Regions from separate parts of the Rhizobium sp. 01L410 genome, predicted to be linked through region 2. Evidence: riboswitches for the same ligand, from Rfam matches in the RefSeq annotation. Region 2 holds a riboswitch; the other holds the start of a gene.

Region 1 (7,782 bases), on a different contig from region 2:
AGACAAGCGAGACGGGCCGCCCGGCCGGGTGACTGCCGGTGACATCGTGTCCGGCGAGCAGAACGCGGCCGCTCTCCGGCATCTCGAAGCCTGCTAGCAGATTAAGGAAGGTCGATTTGCCGGCGCCCGACGGGCCCGTCACGGCAATGATCCGGCCGCCGGGCAGCGTGCAATCGAAATGGAAGGCGTGGCTGCCGAGCGTCAGGCGGACGTTCTGCATGGTGATATCAGCGGCCGTCATCGGCACCATGTCCTCGCACCTGGCCGGATGTTCCGGCGATCGTCAGCAATAGGCAAATGACGCCGAGGATCAGCGCCAAGCCGTCGGCATCGTTGGTTCTGTAGCTTCCCATGCGGCTGTAGACCAGCCATGGAAGCGTGACAAAACCGTCGGATCCGAACAGGGCGACGGCGCCGAGATCGCCGAGCGACAGCGCCATGGCGAAAGACAGGGCTGTTAGCAACGGCTTGCGCAGCCCCGGCCAGTCGATGAGCCGCAGCCGCGCCGCGCCGGTTATCCCGAGACTTGCCGAGAGGCGCGCGGTGCGGCGCTGATGGACGAGATAGGCCGGTTCAAGCACGCGCATGACGAAGGGCAGGGCCATCAGCATATTGATCAGGACCACAAGGACAGGCGCAAAAACAGAGGCGTCGCCGAATGGCCTGAGCGCCATGAACCAGCCGGTCGCAAGAACTACGGGGGGCGCCAGCAGCACCATTGACGAGGCTCCGCCCATCGCTGCGTTGAGGGTGCGGCTGCTGCGTGTGAAACGCTTATCCCCGCTGATGGTCTGGCGGGCGCGGATCAGGGCAGCTGATACGACAAGGGCCAATGTGGCGGCGGAAAGGGATATGCCGAAGCTCATCGCTGCGGCCCGCCAGAAGACCGGCTCGCCGACCAGCTTCGGGAGGTCGGCTCTCAGGCCCGCTACCAACACGGAAAGCAATGGCGAAAGCAGAAAAGCCGTGGCGAAGACGAGAAGCAGGCCATCCGACAGTTTTGCCATCGGCATTCTGCCATCGAAACGCATGGAATGGCGTCCGGCGGTCAGTCCTTCGTCACGGCTGGTGGGGAGAAATGACATGGCGCCGAGGATGAGGCCGGTCAGGGTGATCTGCAGCAAGGACAGAGCTACCGCACGGCCTGGGTCGAAGTCGAAACGCAGCGACTGGTAGATCGCCACCTCGATCGTCGTTGCCGCCGGTCCGCCGCCAAGCGTCAGCACCAGCGTGAAGCTGGTGGCGCAGAGCATGAAGATGAGCCCTGAAATGCCGGGGATCAGGCCACGGATCGCCGGCCATTCGATGAAGCGGAAAACGGCGCGGGGGCGCATGCCGAGATTGCTTGCCATCAGCCAGTATTCGGAGGGCAGGCGCTCCAGTCCTGCAAGCATCAGCCGACATGCCAAAGGCAGGTTGAAGAAGACGTGGGCGAGCAGGATGCCGGTCAGTCCGTAGATGCTGACGGGTTCGGACAGGCCGAGCTTGAGCAATGCGGTATTGAGCACGCCCTGCCGGCCCCAGATGCCGATCAGCCCGAGCGCGCCGATCAGAACGGGCAATCCCATCGGCACGGCCATCAGCCGGATGATCCAGATACGGCCGGGAAAGTTAGGCTGCCGGGCAAGTGCCCGCGCGACGGGCAGAGCCAGGAGAACGGAGAGCAAGGTCGAAAGGACCGCCTGCAGCAGCGTGAAGCGAAGGACGCGGAGAATGTAGGGATCCGAGATGATGCCAGCGAACGCATTGCTGCCGCCGGAGGCAGCAAGCGAGATGGCGGCGATGCTGATGAAAAGCAGGATGGCGGCGAGACCGATTGCCCCGCCCGCCAGCGCATTTCGCCGCTCCGCCGCCGTCTGCAGCATCAGTTCATGCTCATGGCCGCAAGCCACTCGTCGATCCACGCCTTGCGGTTCTTGGCGACGTCATCCGGGCTCATCAGGAAGGTCTTGGACGGATTGACCAGCTTGCCGAAGGCATCCGGCAGCGGCGTGGAGGTGGCCGCAACAGGCATCATCCAATTGTTGGTCGGGATCGTGTCCTGGAAACCCGGCGTCACCATGAACTTCAGGAAGTCGCGGGCGAGTTCTTTATCCGGCGCGTTCTTGAGAAGGCCGGCGACTTCGATCTGGATGTAGTGACCTTCGGAGAACGCGGCGGCCTGATAGCGGTCGGTGTTCTCGGCGACCATGTGATAGGCCGGTGAGGTCGTGTAGGAGAGCACCATCGGCGCTTCGCCCTTGGTGAACAGGCCATAGGCCTCCGACCAGCCAGGCGTCACTGTCAGGATGCGGCTCTTGAGCTTCGCCCATGCTTCCTGCGCCTTGTCGCCATAGACGGACTTCACCCAGAGCAGCAGGCCGAGACCCGGTGTCGAGGTGCGTGGATCCTCGATGACGATCTTTTGCGATGGGTCGCCATCGACCAGTTCCTGCATGCTTTTCGGCGGGTTCTTGATGGTCTGCGTGTCGTAGATGATGGCGAAGTGGCCGTAGTCATAGGGAACGAAGACATCGTCCTTGAAGTCGCCCGGCACCTTGAGGGCGCTGGTATCGACGCCGCTGGCGTCGAACAGGCCGGTGTCCTTGGCTTCGGTGATCAGGTTGGTATCGATGCCGAGAACGATGTCGGCCTTGGTCGAGGCGCCTTCGAGCTTCAGGCGTGAGAGAAGCGCCACGCCATCGGCGACGCTGACGAAATTGACCGTGCAGGCGCAGGTCTTCTCGAAGGCTTCCTTGACCTTGGGCCCCGGGCCCCATTCCGAGGTGAAGCTCTCGTAGGTGTAAATGGTCAGCGTCTTGTCGGCGGCCTGCGCCGGAGACAGAGTGACGGTTGCGGCAAGGAAAGCCGTGACGAATGATGCGATCAATGGTTTGCGGCCGGGCATGGCGCGCCTCCTCCTAAAAAAGTTGTTTCATGGGGAAAAGGGCGGTGCCTGGTGTCACGCGTCTAATCCCTCCGCCGGTGTTAGCCGGATCAGGTTCCGCGGGTTGGCTTGAAAGCCTCTCAGCCAGATATCCTTGCGGATACAGGGCACCCCGTTAGAGCGTTGGCAGATGTATAGCGATGCAGGCTTTATGACAAGGGCGCAGCGCGCCCTTGCCGCTACTCGGCGGCTTCGGCCGCCGCGGCCGCGTTCTTGGTCTCGCCGTGGCGCGGCAACTGGACCGGTTTCAGCGAAAGCGCTGCAATCAATCCAATCAGAGCAAAGGCGCAGGAGGTCATGAACAGCGGCGTGAAGGCGCTGGCATAGGCATCGGCGACAGCCTGGCGGCTGGCTTCCGGGAGGGCCGCCATCATCTTCGGCGTCAGCTGCTCGATATCGGTAACGCCGGGGATGGAAACGCCGACCTTTGCCAGCTGCGAGCCGATGATGGCGCCGTAGATGGAGATGGCGATCGAGGCGCCGCCCATGCGCGACAGCGTGACGGAACCGGTGGCGGCGCCGACATCACGCGCCGGAGCGGCGTTCTGGACGCCGATGACGGGCACCTGCTGCGACAAGCCGATGCCGATGCCGTGCAGCATCATCAGCAGGCCGATGATCGGCAGCGGCGTACCAGCATGGACCTGGGTCAGGAGCGCGAAGGCCACCGCGCTGCAGGAGAGGCTGGCAATGGCGAAGGGCTTGTAGCGTCCGGTGCGCGAGATCATGCGCCCGGCAAAGAGCGAGCCGCAGACGAGGCCGCCGGTCAACATGACGAAGAGCAGGCCGGCATGCGAGGGCGACAGGCCCGTGGTCGTCTGCAGGAACAGCGCGAAGTAATTGGCCATGCCGATAGCGATGCCGCCGCCGGTGATCGACATGATCAGGAGAAGCGGGAAGGTCGGGTTGCGGAACAGCGATAGCGGCACGATCGGTTCGGCGGCGCGGCGCTCGACGAAGACCCAGGCGATGGCGCAAAGCGCGCCGATACCGATGATCCCAAGGCTCTGCGGCGCCAGGATCGAGCCGAACAGCTCGCTGCCATCGGCCATCAGCACGATGCTCGTCGTCGTCATCGCCAGCAGTAGGGCGCCGGCATAATCGATCTTCGGGCGGCGGTGCGGCTTGCGATAGGGCAGCATCAGCGCGAGGCCGATCAAGACAATGAAACCGATCGGCACGTTGACGAGGAAGATCGAGCGCCAGCCGAAGAGATCGCTCATCATGCCGCCGAGAACGGGGCCGATGGCGCTCGATGCCATCAGCACCAGGCTGGAATAGCTCTGGTAGCGGGCACGTTCGCGCGGCTCGAAGAGATCGGCATTGACGGCGAAGATCGATACCATGATGCCGCCGCCGCCGAGACCCTGGAGCACGCGGGCGGCGATCAGCGTGTTCATCGAGACGGCGAGACCACAAACGGCGGAGCCGGCGGTGAAGATCGCGATTGCGGTCATCATGACGTATTTGCGGCCAAAGAGGTCACCGAGCTTGCCATAGACAGGCATGACTGCGCTCAGCGACAGCAGATAGGCGGAGCCGATCCAGCCGAAGCGTTCGAGGTGACCGAATTCGCCGACGATGGTCGGCAGCGCCGTCGAGACGATCTGATTGTCCAGCGTTGCCATGAACATCGCGGTCATCAGGAACAGGAAGAGAATAAGCCTGTGGCGGGGATCCGTCACGAGCGGCTGGGAGGCAAGCTGCATATCCATGAAGACAGTTCCAATCATGATTGCCAATTTATGTGACAAAAGCATATAAATGTCAATGACACCAGAATGACGCAGGCATATTTCCTTCGCGCAAGCCTTCTGTTATGCTCGGCGCATGAACGAGAAACCCGCCCGCATTCACGAGCTTGATCCGCTGTCACTGGAGAACGAAAGCGTTTCCAGCATCGGCCAGAGCATGACCCGGATGAAGCTGATGACAGGGCGCCGGCTGATCGGACGTCAGGCAATCCAGAGCGTCGCGCCGGATCTCGAGCTCTCGCATCTCGATGTTCTTGACGCCGTGCGCCGTGCGCAGCCGGCCGATGAAGTGACTGTCGGGATGATTGCCGAGATGCTGCGGATCGACCCGTCCCGCGCCAGCCGCGTGGTGGCCGACATGGTCAGCCGCAACATTCTTCGCCGGGAAGCATCGCAAGCCGATGCGCGGCGCATCGTCGTGGTGATGACGCCGATCGGCCAGCGGCTGCTGTCGGAAATCCGGGCGCAGAAGCTGTCGCTGATCACCGAAATCCTCGACGGCTGGAGCGACACGGACGTCGATGCCTTTGCGGCGCTCTATGAGCGCTTCATCGATGGCTATGAAAAAGCCTTCGAACGGCGCGATAAGGGCACGCCCTAAGCCCTGCCCCTTTCCCTCGACCCCTGCTTTGCGCTATGGGCAATGCCCATGACCCAGACGACCTTCACGATCCTGCTCGGCGGCGAGCTGACGCCGACAGAGCGGCTGCGCAATGCGATTGCCGGCAGCCGGTTCATCGCGGCCGATGGCGGCATGCGGCATGCGGCAGAGCTCGGTGTCGTGCCGGAGCTCTGGGTGGGCGATTTCGATTCCACCGCACCGGATCTCGAAGGTGCGTTTCCGGGCGTGCCGAAGCAGCCCTATCCCGCGGCCAAAGCCTCGACGGATGGTGAGATCGCCGTTTCGGAAGCGATAGCCCGCGGCGCAAGACGGCTGATCCTTGCCGGTGCGCTGGCGGGGGAACGGTCCGACCATGCGCTTCAGCACCTCCTCTATGCCGTCAGCCTCGCCGAACAGGGTATCGACCTGTTGCTCACTTCGGGGTTGGAGGAAGCGGTTCCGCTTCTTTCAGGTTCCCTCGAGCTCGACCTGCCGAAGAACAGCCTGTTCTCGGTTCCCGGTTTCAGCGAATTGCGCGGTCTCTTCATCGAAAACGCGCGCTATCCGCTCTCGGATTTCCATTTGCCGTTCGGCTCGTCGCGTACCATTTCCAATGTGGCAGAAGGCAAGGTTCGGTTCACGCTCGGCAGTGGCCGCGCGATCGTCCTTGCCCGCCCCTATGACCTTTCCGGAGTCTGATCCTTGGCGCCTCCCATTCTCAAACTGGACGACATCTTTCTGAGCTTCGGCGGCGCGCCGTTGCTGGCGGGCGCAAGCCTGCAGGTCGAGCCGGGCGACAAGATCTGCCTCGTCGGCCGCAACGGTTCCGGCAAGTCGACGCTGCTGAAGATCGCTGCCGGCATTGCCGAGGCGCAGTCCGGCGAGGTGTTCCGGCATCCCTCCTCGACGGTCCGATATCTTGAGCAAGCTCCTGATTTCGGAAGTTTTACAACGGTGCAGGCCTATGCCGAGGCCGGGCTTGGGCCGGGCGACGATCCCTATCGCGTCACCTATCTTCTGTCGCATCTGGGCCTCACCGGCGAGGAAGACCCGAAGAACCTTTCTGGCGGCGAAGCCCGCCGCGCAGCACTTGCCCGCGTCATGGCGCCGGAGCCGGATATCCTGCTGCTCGACGAGCCGACCAACCATCTCGACCTGCCGACCATCGAATGGCTGGAAGGCGAGCTGCAGAAGACGCGCAGCGCCCTCGTGCTGATCTCGCATGACCGCCGCTTCCTCGAAAAGGTCTCGACGGCCACCGTTTGGCTCGATCGCGGCACGTCGCGGCGTCTGGATCGTGGCTTCGGGCATTTCGAAGTCTGGCGCGATCAGGTGCTGGAGGCCGAGGAGCTGGAACAGCACAAGCTCGGCAAGGCGATCGAGCGTGAAGAGCATTGGCTGCGCTATGGCGTTACCGCGCGCCGCAAGCGCAACATGCGCCGTCTCGGTGAGCTGCAGACCATGCGCTCGCAATATCGCGGCCACAAGGGTCCGCAGGGCAGCGTCCAGGCGAGCGTTTCGGATGCGCAGGAATCCGGCAAGCTGGTGATCGAGGCAGACAAGATCACCAAGACATATGGCGAGCGGCCCATCGTCACGCCGTTTTCTATTCGCGTGCATCGCGGTGATTGCATCGGTCTCGTCGGCCCGAACGGTGCCGGCAAGACGACGCTGCTGAAGATGCTGACCGGCCAGCTGGCGCCCGACAGCGGCACCGTGAAGCTCGGCACCAATCTCGAAATCGCAACGCTCGACCAGAAGCGCGAGGAACTCAACCTCGACGACACGCTGGCCAATTACCTGACCGATGGCCGCGGCGAGAACCTGCTCGTCAACGGCGAGCAGCGCCATGTGACCGGCTACATGAAGGAATTCCTGTTCCAGCCTGAGCAAGCGCGCACGCCGATCAAGAACCTCTCCGGCGGTGAGCGCGCGCGGCTGATGCTGGCGCGGATCCTGTCGCGGCCGACCAACCTTTTGATCCTCGACGAGCCGACCAACGACCTCGATATCGAAACGCTCGACCTGCTGCAGGAAATCGTTGCCGGCTTTCCGGGCACGGTTATTCTCGTCAGCCACGACCGTGACTTCCTCGACCGTACCGTGACCTCGACGATTGCGCCCGCCGTTCCGGATGCGCCCGATGGCCGCTGGATCGAATATGCCGGCGGCTATTCCGACATGATGGCGCAGCGGAAAGGCGCGCTGGATGAGCGGCGGAGGGCAGATAAGGCTGCCGAAAAGGTAAAGGCGGAGGCTTCGCCCTCTGCCGAGGCGCCGAAGGGTAAGGGTAAGCTTTCGTTCAAGCAGAAGTTCGCACTCGAGAACCTGCCGAAAGAAATGGCCAAGGCTGAGGCCGAGATCGCCAAGCGCGAAGCGAAGATGGCCGACCCGAACCTCTTCACCAAGGATCCGGCGACCTTCAACAAGCTTGCCGCCGAGATGGAAAAGCTGCGCGACAGCGTGACGAAGATGGAAGAAGAATGGCTTGAGCTGGAAAT
Region 2 (7,782 bases):
CGGCAACGCTGCGCGCCATCGCAGAGAACGGTCCACGAGAGTTCTATGAAGGCGCCCTCGCCCGCCGTATCGCCTTGGGCCTCGCCGAAGCGGGGTCGCCGGTAACAGCCAGCGATCTCGCCAGGACCCGGACGATCGCCGGGGAGCCTCTGTCTCTCCCCTACCGCGGCATGACGCTGCTCGCCCCGCCGCCGCCGACGCAAGGCATTACGACGCTCGGCATTATGGGCGTGCTCGGCGAATTGGCGATGGCGAGTTTCGATCATCGAGAAGCCAGTTTCTATCATCATCTCGTCGAGGCGGTGAAGCAGGCCTTTCTCGACCGGCCGTCGATCGCCGATCCGCTCTTCGCCGCCATCGACCCACAGCGGTTGCTGGCGCCCGAGTGGCTGTCGGCGAAAGCGCAGGTGATCGACCCCGGCCATGCGATACCATGGCCGCACCCATACAAGCATGGCGACACGGCGTTCCTGGCTGCCGTCGATGCCGAAGGGCGCTGTGTCTCGATGCTGCAGAGCATCTATTTCGATTGGGGCAGCGGCGTCATCGCCGGTGACACCGGGATTCTCTGGCAGAACCGCGGTGCGGCTTTCAGCCTCGATCCGGCAAGCCCGAACCATCTGAGACCCGGCAAGCGGCCATTCTATACGCTGAACCCCGGCATGGCGTTGAAAAATGGGCGCCCGCATCTGCTTTATGGCACGCAGGGCGCCGACGGTCAGCCGCAGACGCTGGCGCTGCTGCTGTCGCTGCTCATCGACCATGGGCTCGACCCGCTGGCTGCCCTGTCGCAACCGCGCTTCCTGCTCGGACGAACCTTCTCGGACGCCAGGGACAGTCTGAAGATCGAAGCCAATGCCGGCGCTTCGGTGCTGGAAGGCTTGGGGGCGCTCGGCCACGAGGTCAGCAGCATCGATGCCCTCAGCCAGATCGGCGGCCAGGCCGGGATCATCTGCATCGGTGATGACAAGGCGATCACCGGCGCCCACGATCCGCGCAGCGATGGCGGGGCGATCGGTCTCTGATGATGAGCACGCCGGTTTTCGATCTGCTGATCCGCGATGCGCGCCTCGAGCCTTTCGATGGGCCTGTCGATATCGGCATCGCCGGAGAGCGCATCGCGGCGATCGGTGCGAACCTCGTCTGCGAGGCCATCGAGACGACGGATGCTCAGGGCGCCTTTGCCAGCCGTGGTTTTACCGACAGCCACGTTCATCTCGACAAGGCCTGCATCCTCGATCGTTGCAGCATATGCGAGGGAACGCTGGCCGAGGCTATCAGCGAGACGGCGAAAGCTAAGGCCGATTTCACCGAGAAGGACGTCTATGCCCGCGCGGCACGCGTCGTCGAAAAGGCGATCGTCAACGGCACAATGCGCATGCGCACCTTCGTCGAGATCGATCCGCGCGCCGGCATGCGCTCTTTCGAGGCGATCAAGCGGGTTCGCCGCGACTATGCCTTCGCGATCGATATCGAGATCTGCGCCTTCGCACAGGACGGACTGACAAACGAGCCGCAGACGCTTGAAATGCTCGACGCGGCGCTCGCGGATGGAGCCGACCTCGTCGGCGGAGCGCCCTATATCGATCCCCATCCGCGGGGCCAGATCCGGATGATCTTCGATCTGGCGGAAAAGCACGGCACGGCCGTCGATTTCCATCTCGATTTCGATCTTTCGCCGGACAGGACCAATTTGCCTGCGGTGATCGAGGAGACGGTGCGCCGCAGCTACCAGGGCCGCGTCTCGCTCGGCCACATGACCAGCCTCTCCGCGATGGCGCCCGAAGAGGTTTTTGTCATCGCACGGCAATTGAAAGCGGTGGGCATTGCCGTCACGACACTGCCCTCCACCGATCTCTTCCTGAATGGCCGCAGTCATGACCGGCTGGTGCCGCGCGGCGTGGCACCAGCCCATCTGCTGGCGTCCGAGGGGGTGCTGACCTCGATCGCCAGCAACAATATCCTCAATCCCTTCACGCCCTATGGTGATGCATCGCTGCTGAGAATGGCCAATCTCTATGCCAATGTCGCGCAGCTTTCGCGGCGCGGCGACATGCAGCTGGCCTTCGAGATGATCAGCACCTCGGCAGCGCGGATCATGGGCAAGGATGAGCAGCCGATCGAGATCGGCGCGCCTGCCGATATCATCCTGATCGATTGCATCGACCGGGAACAGGCGATCCGCGAAAACGCCCGCGTCATCTTTGGATGCAAACGCGGGCGCAGGACTTTCGAGGCACCAAGGTCGGTGATCGTGCGCCGCTAGGCGGCGCGGGCCGCCTTCGCCGGAATTTCAACGTCGATCTCCAGCACCGAGACATGCTCGCCGCGGTCGATCTTCACCTGCAGCCGGTCGCCGTCGATCTCTACATGCCTGGCGATCACGGCGAGGATTTCCTCGCGCAGGATCGAGACCAGGTCGGCCCCGGGCGTGATGCGCTCATGAGCGAGCAGAAGCTGCAGCCGCTCGCGGGCAACAGGAGCGGACTTTTTCTTCTGGAAGAAGTTGAACACGTTCATGCTGCCCTCCGTCCGAAGATCTTGCCGAACAGGCCGCGCTTCTCGCCAGGTACCGTAACCGGCACCACTTCGCCTGCCAGGCGGCGGGCGGCTTCGAAATAGGCCTTGGCCGGCGCCGTGTTCTGATCGGCAAGCGTCACCGGCGCACCGATATTGGAAGCGCGCAGGACGTCCATGCTCTCAGGAATGATGCCGAGCAGCGGAATCGAGAGGATTTCCAGCACGTCGTCGACCTTCAGCATGTCGCCACGCTCGGCACGGGTCACGTCGTAGCGGGTCAGCAGCAGGTGCTTTTCGATCCGCTCGCCGTTTTCGGCCTTCGCCGTCTTGGAATCGAGCAGGCCGATGATGCGGTCGGAGTCGCGAACCGAGGAGACCTCGGGGTTGGTGACGACGACGGCGATGTCGGCATGGCGCATGGCGAGCGTGGCGCCGCGTTCGATGCCGGCCGGGCTATCACAGATGATCCAGTCGAAATTGCGCTTCAGATCGTTGATGACCTGCTCGACGCCCTCGGCGGTCAGGCAATCCTTGTCGCGCGTCTGCGAGGCCGGCAGCAGGAACAGCGTTTCCAGCCGCTTGTCGCGGATCAGCGCCTGCGAGAGCTTGGCATCGCCCTGGATGACGTTGACCAGATCGTAGACGACCCGGCGTTCGGCGCCCATGACAAGATCGAGATTGCGCAGGCCGACGTCGAAATCGACGACCACGACCTTTTCGTTGCGCTGCGCCAGAGCGGCGCCAAGTGCGGCCGTAGAGGTCGTCTTGCCAACGCCACCCTTACCCGAGGTAACAACTATGACTTTACCCATATCCCCTCTCCTGTCCTAAACCATTCGTCCGTTAAATCAGCCGCGATGCGAGGATCGCGTCATTTTCGAGCCAGAGCTGCGCAGGCTGGCCGCGCAGTTCGGCGGGCAGATCGTCTGCCGTCTTGTAGATGCCGTCGATCGCCAGCAGTTCCGCTTCCAGCTTGCGGCAGAAAATCCGAGCCGATGAGTTGCCGACCGAACCTGCCAGCGCCCGGCCGCGAAGCGCGCCGTAGATATGGATGGAGCCGCCGGCGATGATCTCGGCGCCCGAAGCGACCGATCCGATGATCGTCACGTCGCCTTCCGGGAAGATGATCGACTGGCCCGAGCGCACCGGCTCGTGCAGAACCATCGATGACAATGTGGCGCGCGTTACCTGAACGGGCGCGGCGGCCTGCATCTGCGCCTCGGCTTTCGGCGCTGGCTCCTTCGCCTGCGGCACGTCGGCGACATCGACATCGGGTGCCGGGCGGCCGCCGCTCATGCCGGGCGGCATGGTGGCGTCGAGCTGCGATGGCCGCGCTCCTTCGATGCCCATGATCCGGACGCCGCGTTCGCCAAGCGAAGCGATCATCGACTTCAGCTGAGCCCGGTCCGCCTGGAGATCGGCGACATCGAGGACAACCGGCCTTCCCAGGAAAAAGCCTGCCGAACGCTTGGCCAGATCGTCGAGCCGGACCAGCCATTCATCGAAGGGCAGATCGGGCGTCAAAACGACCGCCAGGAACGAACGGCCTTTGATACGGATGGAGCGTGCGTCGGTTAACACGTTAGCAATCTTGGTTAATTTTTGATTGCTTCGGTGTAGCTGCTTCGTGGTTAACAAATAGTTAACGCGCGGCCCCGGCCGCAACGTTCAGTTAACGGCCGGGGACATTTGCACGGCGCCGTGGCAGGGCCGCCACAGGCCTATTTTACCTCGACGGCAAGGTCCTCGACATCGGGCGCGGTCTTAACCAAACCCATATCCTGCATGAAGGCCCCGAACCGCTGGTAGCGGCCGGTATCGAGCGCTGCGGGACGCTTGGCGAAGCGCGGCAGCGTATCGAAGAAGGCCGTGCGGTTCAGTTCGTCGTCGAGAGCAGGATAGGCCTTGACGAACAGCTTCCAGGCTTCCTCGGGGTGGTTGGTGATGAAGATCGAGGCCTGTTCGACGGCCGCGAGAAAGCGTGGCAGGCGCGGATCGGCGATCGAATCGCGATGGGTGACGAAGATCAGCTCGTCATAAGGCGGCACGCCATTTTCTTCCGGAAAGAATGCCCTGCCCTCATGCCCTTCGAGCTTCATCTGCGTCAGCTCGAAATTGCGGAAGCCGCCGACATTGGCATCGACCTTGCCGGCGATCAACGATGGCGACAGGGCGAAATTGACGTTGACCAGCTCGACGTCTTCTTTCGTGAGACCGGCGTTTTCCAGCATCCGCTTCAGCATCGCGTCTTCAAATCCGGTGACGGAAAAGCCGACCTTCTTGCCCTTCAGATCGGCAAGGCTCTTGATCGGCCCGTCGGCAAGCACGGTGACGGTGTTGAGCGGCGTCTCGACCAGCGTGCCAACGCGCACCAGCGGCAATCCGGCTTCGTGGTCGAGGTAGAGGTTGGGCTGGTAATGGATGCCGATATCAGCCTGCTTGGCGGAAATCAGCCGCGGCACCGCCGAGGGATCGGCCGGCGGGATGAGCTCCACATCCAGCCCTTGCGCGGCAAACAGGCCCTTCTGCCCGGCGATGACCAGCGGTGCGTGGTCGGGGTTGACGAACCATTCCAGCATCACCGTCAGCTTGTCGTTGGCAAGCGACGGCGAAGCGAGCGCCGCAAGGGCGAGGAGGGTGGCGGATATCAGACGCAGCATGTTTGCTCCATGATTGTGCAGTTTGAAAATCGTTCAGCGAGTGGTTGCCCACGGCGTCCAGCCGGAGGTGAGCCTGTCGACCACCACCCGGCAGATCAGCGTCATCGCCGCCAGCACCGCCATGGCGGCAAAGACCATGTCGGTCTGCATGCGCGCATTGGCCTGGACCATGACGAAGCCGAGGCCCGCCGAGGCGCCGACCCATTCGCCGATCACGGCGCCGAGCGGCGCCAGCGGGGCGGCGATCCTCAGACCTGAAACGAGTGCCGGAACGGCAAGCGGCATCCGGATGCGGACCAGCGTCTGCCAGTGGCTGGCATTTGTCAGCGATACGGCATCGAGGATATCGCGCTCGGTCCTGCGCAGCCCGTCGGCAAAAGCCGAAGCGACGGGAAAGAAGATGATGATTGTTGCCATGGCGACCTTGGAGGCCATGCCGAAGCCGAGCCAAATGACCAGGATCGGCGCCAGCACAAAGACCGGGAAGGCCTGCAGGATCAGCACCAGCGGCCAGACCAGCACCCCGGCGGCCGGAAAAGCCGACAGCACAAAGGCCGCCGCCGCGCCTGAGATCGCTCCGCAGAGGAATCCCAGCACAATTTCGAGCGCCGTCGTCAGGCTCTGCCCCAGCAGGAACAGCGGCTGCCGCACAAAGACCGAAGCGACCGCCAGCGGCGAAGGCAGGATGAAATGCGCCGGCGCAAACAGCCAGATGACCCCCTGCCAGATCGCAAGGAGCAACACCGCGCCATAGAGAGCATTGAGTGGGCGCATCGTCAGGCCTCAGTGGAAGCTGAGGGGCGTGAGCGCAGCAGAACAGACATGGCTAAGCGATCTCCAGACGGCAATGGAGATCCAGGCAAAGCGAAGACGAAGGGAGATACCGGCGGCATCTTGTTCCGTTCCTACGCCGGCATGACCCGGATCAGGTTCAAGGGTCCAGCTCAGCGCCATCTCAGCATCGTCAGATGCTCCCCTCGGAATGGGCGGGAAACTGTCGCGTTTTCAAAGGACTGTCAATGGTGGATCCGCCGCCTGCGCGGCGCGCAGGCATTTGTGATCGAAAGGGCTAGAGACTTTTGGCCCGGGGCTACCTATCTAACAGTCATGCAATTTAGGGAGACCGAATATGAAATTCGCTATTCTCACCGTTCTTGCTGCTTCGCTGGCGGGAATATCAGCCCAGGCCGCGGACCTGACACCACCGCCTGCGCCGGTCGAACCGGAGGCGATAACGCCGGTTTTCACCTGGTCTGGCCCGTATATCGGTGCCGAGGGTGGCTATAGCTGGACGACCTTCGATCCTGACGGTGCATCCAATGTCGACGCCAACGGCGGGATCCTGGGCGGCTTTGCCGGCTACAACTACCAGTTCGACAATAACTGGGTAATCGGCGTCGAAGGCGATGTCCTCCATAACTGGAACGAAGAGGACACGGCCTTTGGCTCCGTCGAGACGACATGGCAGGGTTCGGTCCGCGCCCGCGTCGGATATGCCTTCGACAACGCCCTGCTCTACGGAACGGCCGGCTGGGCGATCGCCCGGGCAGAAGGTCATCCGACCGGGGCTTCAGATGTTTCCGACACGCTGAACGGCTGGACGATCGGCGCCGGTATCGACTACGCCTTCACCCAGAATATCTTTGCCCGCGGCGAATATCGCTATACCGACTACGGCAGCGGCAACTTCGGCGGTGCGGCGGGCGGTGATTTCGATCTGAACCAGAACACGATCATGATCGGCGTCGGCGTCAAGTTCTGAGTGAACGGGATCAATGTGCGAGCGTGGGCGCGCACGCTTTAACCGGCGTGGCGCGTGGATAGATCATGGCTGAAAATCACGCTTGCCTGCCCCAACATCGCCGTGGAAAACCGGAACACCGTGTTGCACTAAATTAGGACTTCGACAAAAGTCATTCCTCATGATGAGGAATGCTCACAATGCTGTCGGGTCTCGGGACGATCACCATTACGGACGAGAATTACAGCGAGCACGTGGCCTTCGAACTCGGCGAGCGTGACGGCCTGCTGTTTGGCGGCGAAGAGATCCTGCGGCGGGCACAGCGCGCCAAGAAGGTGTTTCTCTTCCTGCTGACATCGCGGCGCGAGTTGCGCATCCGCATTGCCAATGTCGAGCATTCCTGCGCCAATTTCGTCGTCATCAGCGAACCGCTTCCTGCCACCTGAGAGCGTGTGAAAAGGCCACGAGCGGGTCAGCGCTGCGTGGCCTTCATGACGCGGCCCGTGAGGCGAGCCGCGCCTCAGTTCAGATGTTCGAAATCAGCCATGTTCTTCTCCGTCACCAGCTGGAACGGGATCCAGACCTCGCGGTCGATCTTTTCGCCCTTGATTGCCTTCAAAGCCGCATCGATCGAACCCTTGCCCTGACCCTTGGCATCCTGGAAGACCGTGACCTTCAGGTCGCCCGCCTTCATCGCCTGCAGGGCTTCCGGCGTGGCGTCGATACCGGCGACGATGATCTTGTCAGTGGATGCGCCGCCATTCTTCAATGCGGCGATGGCGCCAAGCGCCATCTCGTCGTTGTTGGCAAGAACGGCATCGAACTCGAGGCCCGATGTCAGCCAGTTGGAGACCAGATCGG

Evidence for each region. Region 2 has a riboswitch for thiamine pyrophosphate ahead of AC1DV9_RS01720 (ABC transporter permease). Riboswitches for the same ligand answer to the same signal wherever they lie in the genome.
Region 1: another riboswitch for thiamine pyrophosphate. It lies ahead of thiB (thiamine ABC transporter substrate binding subunit); the one in region 2 lies ahead of AC1DV9_RS01720 (ABC transporter permease).

The regions. Positions count from the first base shown of each region.
Region 1 covers NZ_JBFTST010000004.1:196,202-203,983, forward strand. Annotated here, with positions in the region: gene AC1DV9_RS10640 (thiamine ABC transporter ATP-binding protein) at 1-241, opposite strand, end outside; gene thiP (thiamine/thiamine pyrophosphate ABC transporter permease ThiP) at 228-1,865, opposite strand; gene thiB (thiamine ABC transporter substrate binding subunit) at 1,865-2,887, opposite strand; TPP riboswitch at 2,937-3,051, opposite strand; gene AC1DV9_RS10655 (MDR family MFS transporter) at 3,106-4,641, opposite strand; gene AC1DV9_RS10660 (MarR family winged helix-turn-helix transcriptional regulator) at 4,757-5,281, shown strand; gene AC1DV9_RS10665 (thiamine diphosphokinase) at 5,324-5,980, shown strand; gene AC1DV9_RS10670 (ABC-F family ATP-binding cassette domain-containing protein) at 5,984-7,782, shown strand, end outside.
Region 2 covers NZ_JBFTST010000001.1:366,609-374,390, forward strand. Annotated here, with positions in the region: gene AC1DV9_RS01690 (gamma-glutamyltransferase family protein) at 1-1,025, shown strand, start outside; gene AC1DV9_RS01695 (amidohydrolase family protein) at 1,025-2,266, shown strand; gene minE (cell division topological specificity factor MinE) at 2,263-2,520, opposite strand; gene minD (septum site-determining protein MinD) at 2,517-3,332, opposite strand; gene minC (septum site-determining protein MinC) at 3,364-4,110, opposite strand; gene AC1DV9_RS01715 (ABC transporter substrate-binding protein) at 4,242-5,180, opposite strand; gene AC1DV9_RS01720 (ABC transporter permease) at 5,214-5,954, opposite strand; TPP riboswitch at 6,066-6,168, opposite strand; gene AC1DV9_RS01725 (outer membrane protein) at 6,310-6,942, shown strand; gene AC1DV9_RS01730 (hypothetical protein) at 7,122-7,367, shown strand; gene AC1DV9_RS01735 (sugar ABC transporter substrate-binding protein) at 7,442-7,782, opposite strand, start outside.